2 regions of the Shewanella vaxholmensis genome follow, and region 2 is predicted to be linked to the other one. Evidence: riboswitches for the same ligand, from Rfam matches in the RefSeq annotation. Region 2 holds a riboswitch; the other holds the start of a gene.
The links. Region 2 has a riboswitch for lysine ahead of lysC (lysine-sensitive aspartokinase 3). Riboswitches for the same ligand answer to the same signal wherever they lie in the genome.
Positions count from the first base shown of each region.

Region 1: linked by a shared signal. The riboswitch ahead of Q4Q46_RS03715 (Na+/H+ antiporter NhaC family protein) and the one ahead of lysC (lysine-sensitive aspartokinase 3) in region 2 are both predicted to bind lysine.

Region 1 is NZ_JAUOEV010000003.1:26,095-30,878, reverse strand. It holds gene Q4Q46_RS03730 (H-NS histone family protein) at 1-261, opposite strand, end outside; gene Q4Q46_RS03725 (electron transfer flavoprotein subunit beta/FixA family protein) at 572-1,321, shown strand; gene Q4Q46_RS03720 (electron transfer flavoprotein subunit alpha/FixB family protein) at 1,322-2,248, shown strand; lysine riboswitch at 2,344-2,540, shown strand; gene Q4Q46_RS03715 (Na+/H+ antiporter NhaC family protein) at 2,620-4,182, shown strand; gene Q4Q46_RS03710 (GGDEF domain-containing protein) at 4,347-4,784, shown strand, end outside.
Region 2 is NZ_JAUOEV010000010.1:128,067-132,850, forward strand. It holds gene Q4Q46_RS10945 (succinylglutamate desuccinylase/aspartoacylase family protein) at 1-386, opposite strand, end outside; gene lysC (lysine-sensitive aspartokinase 3) at 388-1,743, opposite strand; lysine riboswitch at 1,894-2,068, opposite strand; gene Q4Q46_RS10955 (DUF3293 domain-containing protein) at 2,170-2,604, opposite strand; gene arcA (two-component system response regulator ArcA) at 3,193-3,909, shown strand; gene Q4Q46_RS10965 (S9 family peptidase) at 4,006-4,784, opposite strand, start outside.

The DNA.
Region 1 (4,784 bases), on a different contig from region 2:
GCGTTTTTTCGCGGTTGCTTTAACAGCTACGCCACCTAAGTCATCAATTGATAAACCAACGGCTTCCATTTGTTGACGGATTTCTTCAATCTTAGCATTACGAGCTGCCATGGCCTGTTCTTCTTCCTCAGCCATAGACTCGCGTTCTACTAAAATTTTATCTAATTTGTCGGCTAAATCACGTAACTCTTCAACGCTAAGTTCTTTAACTGCTGCTTTAAAACGACGGCCGTGAGTTAATATCTCTAAAAATTCGCTCATATCTATTTTCGTCCCACTCTAATTTTTAATACAGGATAATGGTGAACAACACCTAAATGATAGAAACTAATATAGCTCGAATCAAATAAAATTATGCGTTTTAAGTAAATTAAATATTATTTATATTTTGAACTTTTCTTATTTACTCAAATAAGTGTCCAAAAAAGTAGCCGTTGCGCGGATTAAAAAATGCAAACAGGCGTTTGACTTTGGTTGACGTTAACGTTAACAGGACGTAAAGTTGCTCTATCCTGCATTGGTATTAACCAATGTTTTGTCCATGTACATGAAAGTGTAGGAAGGAAACCCTATGAAAGTATTGGTGCCCGTTAAGCGCGTTGTTGATGCCAATGTGAAGGTCAGGGTCAAAGCTGACAATACAAGTGTTGACACTGCAAACCTAAAAATGGCGTTGAACCCTTTTTGTGAAATCGCAGTAGAAGAAGCGGTTCGTTTAAAAGAAGCGGGTAGCGCTACTGAAGTGGTTGTTGTCAGTATTGGTAATAAAGCCGTGCAAGAACAATTACGTACCGCGCTCGCATTAGGCGCAGACCGTGCGATTCATATCGATACTGAAGAAGAACTGGTGCCAGTATCTATCGCCAAATTGCTCAAAGCGGTACAAGACAAAGAACAAGCTGAACTGGTGATTTTTGGTAAGCAATCTATCGATGGCGATAACAATCAAACTGGTCAAATGTTCGCGGCGCTGATGGATATGCCACAGGCGACCTTTGCTTCTGAAATCAAATTGGAAGGCCAATCTGTGCAAGTCGCTCGCGAAGTTGACGGTGGTATGCAAACCTTACTTATGCCGTTACCTGCAGTTGTGACTGCCGATCTACGTTTGAACGAACCTCGTTATGCTTCACTGCCTAACATTATGAAAGCCAAGCGTAAGCCATTAGAAGTCTTTACCGTGGCAGACTTAGGCGTGACGTTAAAGAGTCACCAAACGGTTGTGAAGGTCACTCCGCCAGCAGAACGTAAAGCAGGCATTATGGTAGCGTCGGTAGCTGAGCTAGTTGAAAAGTTAAAAAATGAAGCGAAGGTGATCTAAATGGCCATTTTAGTATTAGCTGAACATGATAATGCCGCACTGAAACTCGATACGGCAAAAATCGTCACTGCCGCCCGCGCCATTGGCGATGAAGTGCATGTACTGGTTGCGGGTCACCAATGTGGTGCGGTTGTCCAAGCTGCACAAGCGCTACAAGGCGTTAGCCAAGTGCTTGTTGCCGATGCCAGCGTGTATGAAGCGCATTTAGCGGAAAATTTTGCCAAATTGCTGGTGGACTTAGCGCCAAACTATGGCCACATTCTGGCTTCTGCTTCGAGCTTAGGTAAGGACACGCTTCCGCGTGTGGCAGCATTATTAGATGTTGCGCAAATCTCTGAAGTCATTACCGTCGTCAGTGCGGACACTTTTGTGCGCCCTGTGTATGCGGGTAACGCCTTAGCGACAGTGCAAAGCCATGATGCCATCAAAGTGATGACAGTACGCGCCAGTGCCTTTGATGCTGCACCAGAAGGTAACCGCGCGGCTGTGACGACACTCGATAAAGTGTTTGAAGCGAGAACTCAGTTTGTTTCTCAATCCTTGACGGTATCAGCCCGTCCAGAATTAGGTAATGCTGGCATTATCGTTTCTGGCGGCCGTGGTATGGGCAGTGGTGAAAACTTCGGCATGTTAGAACAACTTGCTGACAAGCTTGGTGCTGCGGTTGGCGCATCACGCGCGGCAGTTGACGCTGGCTTTGTGCCTAACGATTTACAAGTCGGTCAAACCGGTAAAATCGTTGCGCCTAACTTGTATATTGCCGTGGGGATTTCTGGCGCGATTCAACATTTAGCGGGCATGAAAGACGCAAAAGTCATCGTTGCTATTAACAAAGACGCGGAAGCGCCTATTTTCCAAGTTGCAGATTATGGCTTAGTTGCGGACTTATTTGAGGCGGTTCCTGAGCTGATCACAAGTCTCGGTTGATTTAATCTGTGATCTAGGTCACATTAAGTGGCTTTGCGGTAGCATCTGCTAAGCCGCTTATGTTTTTATGTGCCTCACGCCCGCGTACGGGCGTTCTTAGAAGTAGAGGCGCGCCAAATATTAGTAGTGATCAGTAGGGTGATTCCGTTGATCGATTGCGAAAGGATTTGGTGCCGAAGTGGTTTGATTTATCACGATCAACTGCTGGGGTTGTACCTAATAGGTGCAACACTGCCATAGTATTTTCCGATACGGATATTGGAAATAGTTACTATGGAGCGCTACTGATAGGACAGGTGACCTTGGGTATCTATTGCCTTTCCCCACCAGTTCAGTCGCCCTCCATTCGTATTTAACGAAGATAATAATCAATGACTGTTATGAATTATGCCGATTCGGCACTTTCCTTGCTGCCGCCTGCGGTGGCTATTGTGTTGGCGATCTTAACTCGCCGTGTACTGCTTTCTTTGGGGTTAGGTATTTTAATTGGTGCTTTATTGCTCAATCAATTTTCACCTGTAGCGACGGGTGAATTTGTATTTAATGGCGTTAAAGGACTTTTTTGGACGGGCGAAGGCCTTAATTCGTGGAACTTATATATTCTCGGTTTCTTAATTGTACTGGGAATGATCACAGCGTTAATTACTGTCAGTGGCAGCGCGCGGGCTTTTGCCGATTGGGCGCGTTTACATATACGTAATAAACGTGACGCTAAACTATTAACCATGTTTTTAGGTTGTGTGGTTTTTATTGACGACTATTTCAATAGCTTAGTCGTAGGTTCGGTCGCTAGACCTGTTACCGACCGTTATTATATTTCCCGCGCTAAGTTAGCTTATTTATTAGATTCTACTGCGGCACCTGTGTGCGTTATTTCACCAGTATCAAGTTGGGGCGCGTATATTATTGCACTTATTGGTGGAATATTAACGGCCCATGGTTTTGCTGATACGGGCCATTTGAGTATTTTTATTCAAATGATACCAATGAACTTCTACGCAATCTTCTCCTTGTTATTATTACTTTTCGTTGTCTTTATGGGATTAGATGTTGGGCCAATGCGCGAGCATGAACTCAATGCCCAACGTGGTAATTTATACGATGAGTCAAAAGGATTACCGCCTGGGGCGAATGCGGATTTACCTGAAGCCGAAACCGGTAAGATCTTAGGTTTATTCTTGCCTATTACAGTATTGGTATTTGCGACCCTGTATTTTATGATCAACAGTGGCGCTCAAGTACTTGCCGCTGAAGGGATTGAATTTAATATTATTTCAGCGTTTGAGAAAACCGATGTCAGTTCATCCCTTTTCTTTGGTGCATTAATCGGTTTAGCTATTTCGCTGATATTGAATTTAGTCCAAGGTGTTGAGAAATCAATGATAGTCAAAGGCATAGTGCAGGGCGCTCGCTCTATGCTGCCAGCGATTTATATCCTGTTATTTGCTTGGACTATCGCAGGCGTGATTGGCCAGCTCGAAACTGGTAAGTTTATGGCGAGTCTCGCGACGGGTAATATTCCGTTCGCGTTTTTGCCAGCGCTTATGTTTGTGTTAGCGGGTATTACTGCGTTCTCAACCGGTACTAGCTGGGGCACGTTCGGTATCATGTTGCCGATTGCTGCGGATATGGCGATGGGAAGTCACACTGGCATGATGTTACCTATGCTTGCCTCTGTGCTGGCGGGCGCGGTATTTGGCGATCACTGTTCACCGATTTCCGATACCACGATTTTGTCGTCTACGGGCGCGAGTTGTCACCATATCGACCATGTGGTCACTCAGCTACCGTATGCATTGATTGCGGCGTTTATTAGCTTAACGGGTTATGTCGTACTTGGATTTACTGAATCAGTCTCTGCGGGTTTAGTCGCGTGTGCGCTAGTATTTGTGCTCAGTGTTATTGTGCTGAAAATTAAGTCTAAAAGTGTTTAACACGTAAGTTACGACTATTTTTATTTTAAACATGTAGGCGCAATACCAGTATTTTGAATCTAGAGTTTTGTAACATTGCGAATGCATAAGCATTAAGGCACAAGCTAAGGTTTGTGCCTTTTTTCATCTATAATGAAACGGGTTATGAATAGTAAAGGATAAGTGTGCGACCTAAAAATCATGATGACTACCAGCAGGATGCACTTATTGAGTTCAATCGGGATATCACTTGGCGCATGTTTACTGGTGCCCTCATTTATGTTGCCTGCTGGAGCTGTATTGTTATTCCTTACAATGTGCTATTAGGCAATATTATTCCTTGGGAATTGATGTGGGTATGCTTTGCATTCTTGGCGTCATCTGGCGTAATTCGTTTGAGTTTTGTATATGATTTTTATGTGAAATCTAAGAAAGATCCGCATACCAATCGTTTAAGGCTTTATGTGGGATTGTTAGCCAATAGTGCCACTTGGAGTGGAGTGACTGCTTTTATTGTCTACCATCCAGAGTTTGAGTCTATGGGTCATTTCATTATGGTTATTTTTGGCATTTTATATGCCTTTATTAGCCTGAATCTCTGTATCGATAAAGTGCAATTACGC
Region 2 (4,784 bases):
ATCAGCTCGCTATCACTCAGCTTGGCATGTTCGCTATACCAAGTCGGCAAATCGATAGCCTGATTCAAATACTCACGATTCCAATTCGCCCCCGTAATAGGATCAAATCGGCCAAGGGTAAACTCACCACTTTTTTGGTTGATCCCAAGAGGATTGGCAAGCGGCACTAAGGTGATTTCGCCGCGGATGTCACAGTGTTCGAGCTGCTTCATCAACTGATAAATCACCGCATTACCTTGCACTTCAGCGCCGTGGACATTGGCCTGAATATACACTTTGGGGCCAGTCGCCTTATCGTCGCTCGGCTTAAAATGGTAAATAGGCAAGGTAAGCGCTTGCCCTGCGGCAAGCTCGCCAATTTGCAGAGACGATGTTGTCGGCAGCATATTAAGCGCCTTCGAACAGATTTTGATGCAGCGATTTCACCACTTGCGCCGCTTCCGATTCTGCCACTAACACACACAGATTATGTGGGCTGGCGCCTTGGCAAATCATCCGCACATTGTGTGGTTCTAACACTTCAAACACACGGCGACAAATACCTGGCGTGGTCGCGATGCGGTTACCGATAATCGCCACTAAGGCCAAACCGTCTTCGACGCGCACCCGGCAATGCTGTGATAATTCTTGCAACAATGCCTCACTCAACAAACCTTGGCCACTTGAATCTGAGCCAGTTTTATCGAGGGTTAGAGACACGTTCACTTCTGAGGTGGTAATTAAATCCACACTGATCTTATGTCGCGCCAATGTCGCAAAGGTTTCCGCTAAAAAGCCCTGTGCATGCAACATTTGCAAGCTGTGAAGATTTAACAGGGTTTGGTCGCGGCGCAAAGCCACAGCGCGGAATACGGGCGCATCTTCCACTTGATGACGGATCCAAGTCCCGCCCTTTTCAGGCTCTTTACTTGAACCCACAAACACTTGAATTTGTTGACGAACAGCAGGAAGAATGGTCGCAGGATGCAATACCTTGGCACCAAAGGTCGCCATCTCGGCGGCTTCATTAAAGCTGATCTCGGCAATCGGAAAGGCATTGGGCGCAAGGCGAGGATCGGTTGTATAAATCCCTGCGACATCGGTCCAAATCTCGACCGCTGAGGCGCGTAGCGCTTCGGCTAACAGCGCAGCAGAATAATCACTACCACCGCGGCCTAATGTGGTCGTTTGACCTGCTTCATCGGCACCGATAAAGCCTTGTGTGACAATCACTTGTTCCGCTAATAGTGGCTGAAGATAATCACGAGCTAAAGTCGCAATCTGCTCAACCTGAGGTTCCGCGCGGCCAAAGTGGCTGTCGGTACGTAATACTCGGCGTACATCGAAGGCGCTGGAGTTAACACCTTTCTCGCGGATGACTGCTGAAAACAACGCCGAAGAACATTGCTCACCGAGGGACAACAACTCATCCATGGTCGCTTTGCTGCGTTGTGATGCGAGCGCGTCACTCAATACTGACATGCGACTCAATAATTTATCTAATGCGGCGGCCACATCGTTAGGACGACCGAGCTTATCTAAAATCGCGTATTGAATTTGGGCAATTTGTTTTAATCGCTGTAATCGACCATCGTCGTTGATGGATTCTTGAGTCAATTCCACTAACAGATTGGTCACGCCACTCGATGCGCTGACCACGACTAAACGGCAATGAGGATTAGCTAACACTATGTCGGCACAGCGATTCATAGCGTTATAGTCGGCGACTGAGGTGCCACCAAATTTTGCGACAACGAGGGACATTAGCGCACCTCCGTGAAACACGTAGGGCAAGAAATAAACGCAGATTGAATAAAATATTGATTAACTAACATGATCACACTCCGAACTAACTTCGTTCGAAGAGCCTGGTGCTCAATGATAACGCACCCCAAAAGAAGGGAAACAGCAATCGTCACCAGAAGCTCTCCACCAATTACAGGTGACAATCGTCAGGATTCAGCCTGAGCGACCGACATAAACATGCAGCAACCATATCTATGCCTCGGCGTTAATCTCCCTCATCAGTCATCGCTGGAGTTTGTGCTCCTCTGACCGACTACCTAGTTAACGCTCCTCTTCTGTTCCTTTCCTAGGGAAAGGGACGAAAAAAGTAGCAATAAACCCCTAATGAAGTCAATGCTAATTTCATAACAAATGAATAATTTAAATAAAATCTTTTTAAAACAACTAAGTGCTTAAATCGGGTAACTCGTATACCAGCTGCACATAATCACTAAATTTGCCTAAACACACTTCATCATGTCCGGCCAAGGTGCAAGGCACTAAGCTAACATCCCCTTGTTCGACCACATAAATCGCGTATTGATTAAATTTCTTCCCCAATTGCAGCGCCATCGTTCTATCGATAAACACGGCCCAGCTTTTTTCCATGTGGGATAAATCCGGCGCCGCGCCCACTAAAGCACGATAGGGACTGCCGAGTAATTCAATTTCACGGAGAAGTTGGCGATCGAGTAAACGGTTTTGACTGGGAGAAAGCAGCTTTGAAGCGGGATTATGAGCGGTAATAACAGCAAAGGAAAAATCACAGGATAATGCTTGAGTCAGCAAAAATAACGGCGCTTGGTAACATTGCCACAAATCTTGAGTCGTATTGTCCATTGGTAGTCTAATCGAAAAATGAACCCAAGCTAGTGTAGCAGAGTGATTGTAAAATCCAAAGAGGCGTGAACTGGCTCACAGGAATGGCAAATACATTAGTTATACTAATCAATAGCTAAAGTAAATATCATGGTAAAAACCCCGACTCACCTAAAATTTGTTAACATTTCATTTGTTAACAAATGACTAAAACGAGTACAATGTACGTACTGGTGAGTTGAAACAGATTGAGCAAGATGCTTATCGTTCAATACAGTTTGTTACATATATCGCTTTAAGTAACGTGAACTGACCGGGCATCTGTTTAAAATGTGTTCTACATTTGATTTGTCTTTTAAACATTTAAAAAAAACAATAGTTAAGGAACTTATTCTAACTATTGCTTATCGAAGTTGGTACTGATTACGTTTTCTCGTATTACACTTAAACGTGCACTTAATCTACATCCAGATATAGATGTCACCGTAAAGATTTTCCTTTTGAGCACAAAGCAGTTCAAGGAAGTATCAACGCTTTTATGAATATAAGAGCCCGAAGTAAGTTGCTCTTATTGGTTAGTATAAACTGATTAAAATTTAGGTAAATAATATGCAAAATCCGCACATTCTGATCGTTGAAGATGAAGCCGTTACCCGTAACACGCTGAGAAGTATTTTCGAGGCAGAAGGGTATGTGGTAACTGAGGCCAATGATGGCGCAGAAATGCATAAGGCTATGCAGGAAAACAAAATTAACTTGGTCGTTATGGACATTAACTTGCCAGGCAAGAATGGCCTGTTGTTGGCACGTGAACTACGTGAAATCAACAACATCGGTCTGATCTTCCTGACAGGTCGTGACAACGAAGTCGACAAAATCCTTGGACTTGAAATTGGCGCGGACGATTATATTACCAAGCCGTTCAACCCACGTGAATTGACGATTCGTGCTCGTAACCTTCTGACTCGCGTCAACAGCGCTGGTGCCGAAGTCGAAGAAAAGAGCTCAGTAGAATACTATCGCTTCAACGATTGGAGCTTAGAGATCAACAGCCGTTCATTAGTGAGCCCGCAGGGTGAGTCTTACAAACTGCCACGTAGCGAATTCCGCGCTATGCTGCACTTTGTTGAAAACCCAGGCAAAATTTTGACTCGTGCCGATCTACTGATGAAAATGACTGGCCGTGAACTTAAGCCACACGATCGTACTGTAGACGTGACTATCCGTCGTATTCGTAAGCATTTTGAAAGCTTGCCAGATACGCCAGAAATCATCGCGACTATTCACGGTGAAGGCTATCGCTTTTGCGGTAACTTAGAAGGCTAATTGCCCGCTAAGCGACACTCGCATTAGCAACAGGATTGATTCGATAAGCATCAATTCACAAAAACCAGATCCTAGGATCTGGTTTTTTTATGCCTGCTATTTGGCGTTTTTCAACTGCCTATCGAGGAAATCCGCTAATGAGCGGTATAAGTGATTACGCACTTTCTCGCCACGCATCGAATGTTTAGAGCCCGGATAATCGATCATCTGGAATAATTTGCCTTCATCCTGCAGCGCTTTATAAACCCGAGTGCTGTTTTCAAACAAGACGTTATCGTCAGCCATGCCGTGATACATCAATAGACCCGCTTGATAGTTTTTCACGTAAGGGAACACGCTACTGGCTTCATAACCCTTTTCATTACCTTCGGGATGACCTAAGTAACGTTCAGTATAATGGGTGTCATACAAGCGCCAGTCGGTCACAGGTGCGCCCGAAATCGCGGCTTTAAAGTAATCCGGCGCCTTAAATAAACTCATCAAGGCCATATAACCACCGTAACTGTGGCCGTAAATCGCCACATTATCGGCATCGACAAAGGCTAAGCTACGCAGATACTCCACCCCCACTTTTTGATCATTCACTTCAGCTTCGCCCAAATGACGGTAAATCACCTGCTCGAACTGAGTGCCTCTGTGGGCACTGCCACGGTTATCTAATTGGAATACCACATACCCTTGTTGCACCAGATACTGGGTAAAGTAGTCCTGCTCGCTCCAACTATTGGTCACTAACTGTGCGTGTGGCCCACCATAAACCCGCACTACGACAGGGTATTTCTTGCTTGCATCGAAGGGAACGGGTTTGAATAAACGGGTTTGCAGCACTTGGCCATCTTCGGCTTTCAGTTCACCGAATTCAGGGATTTGCCATA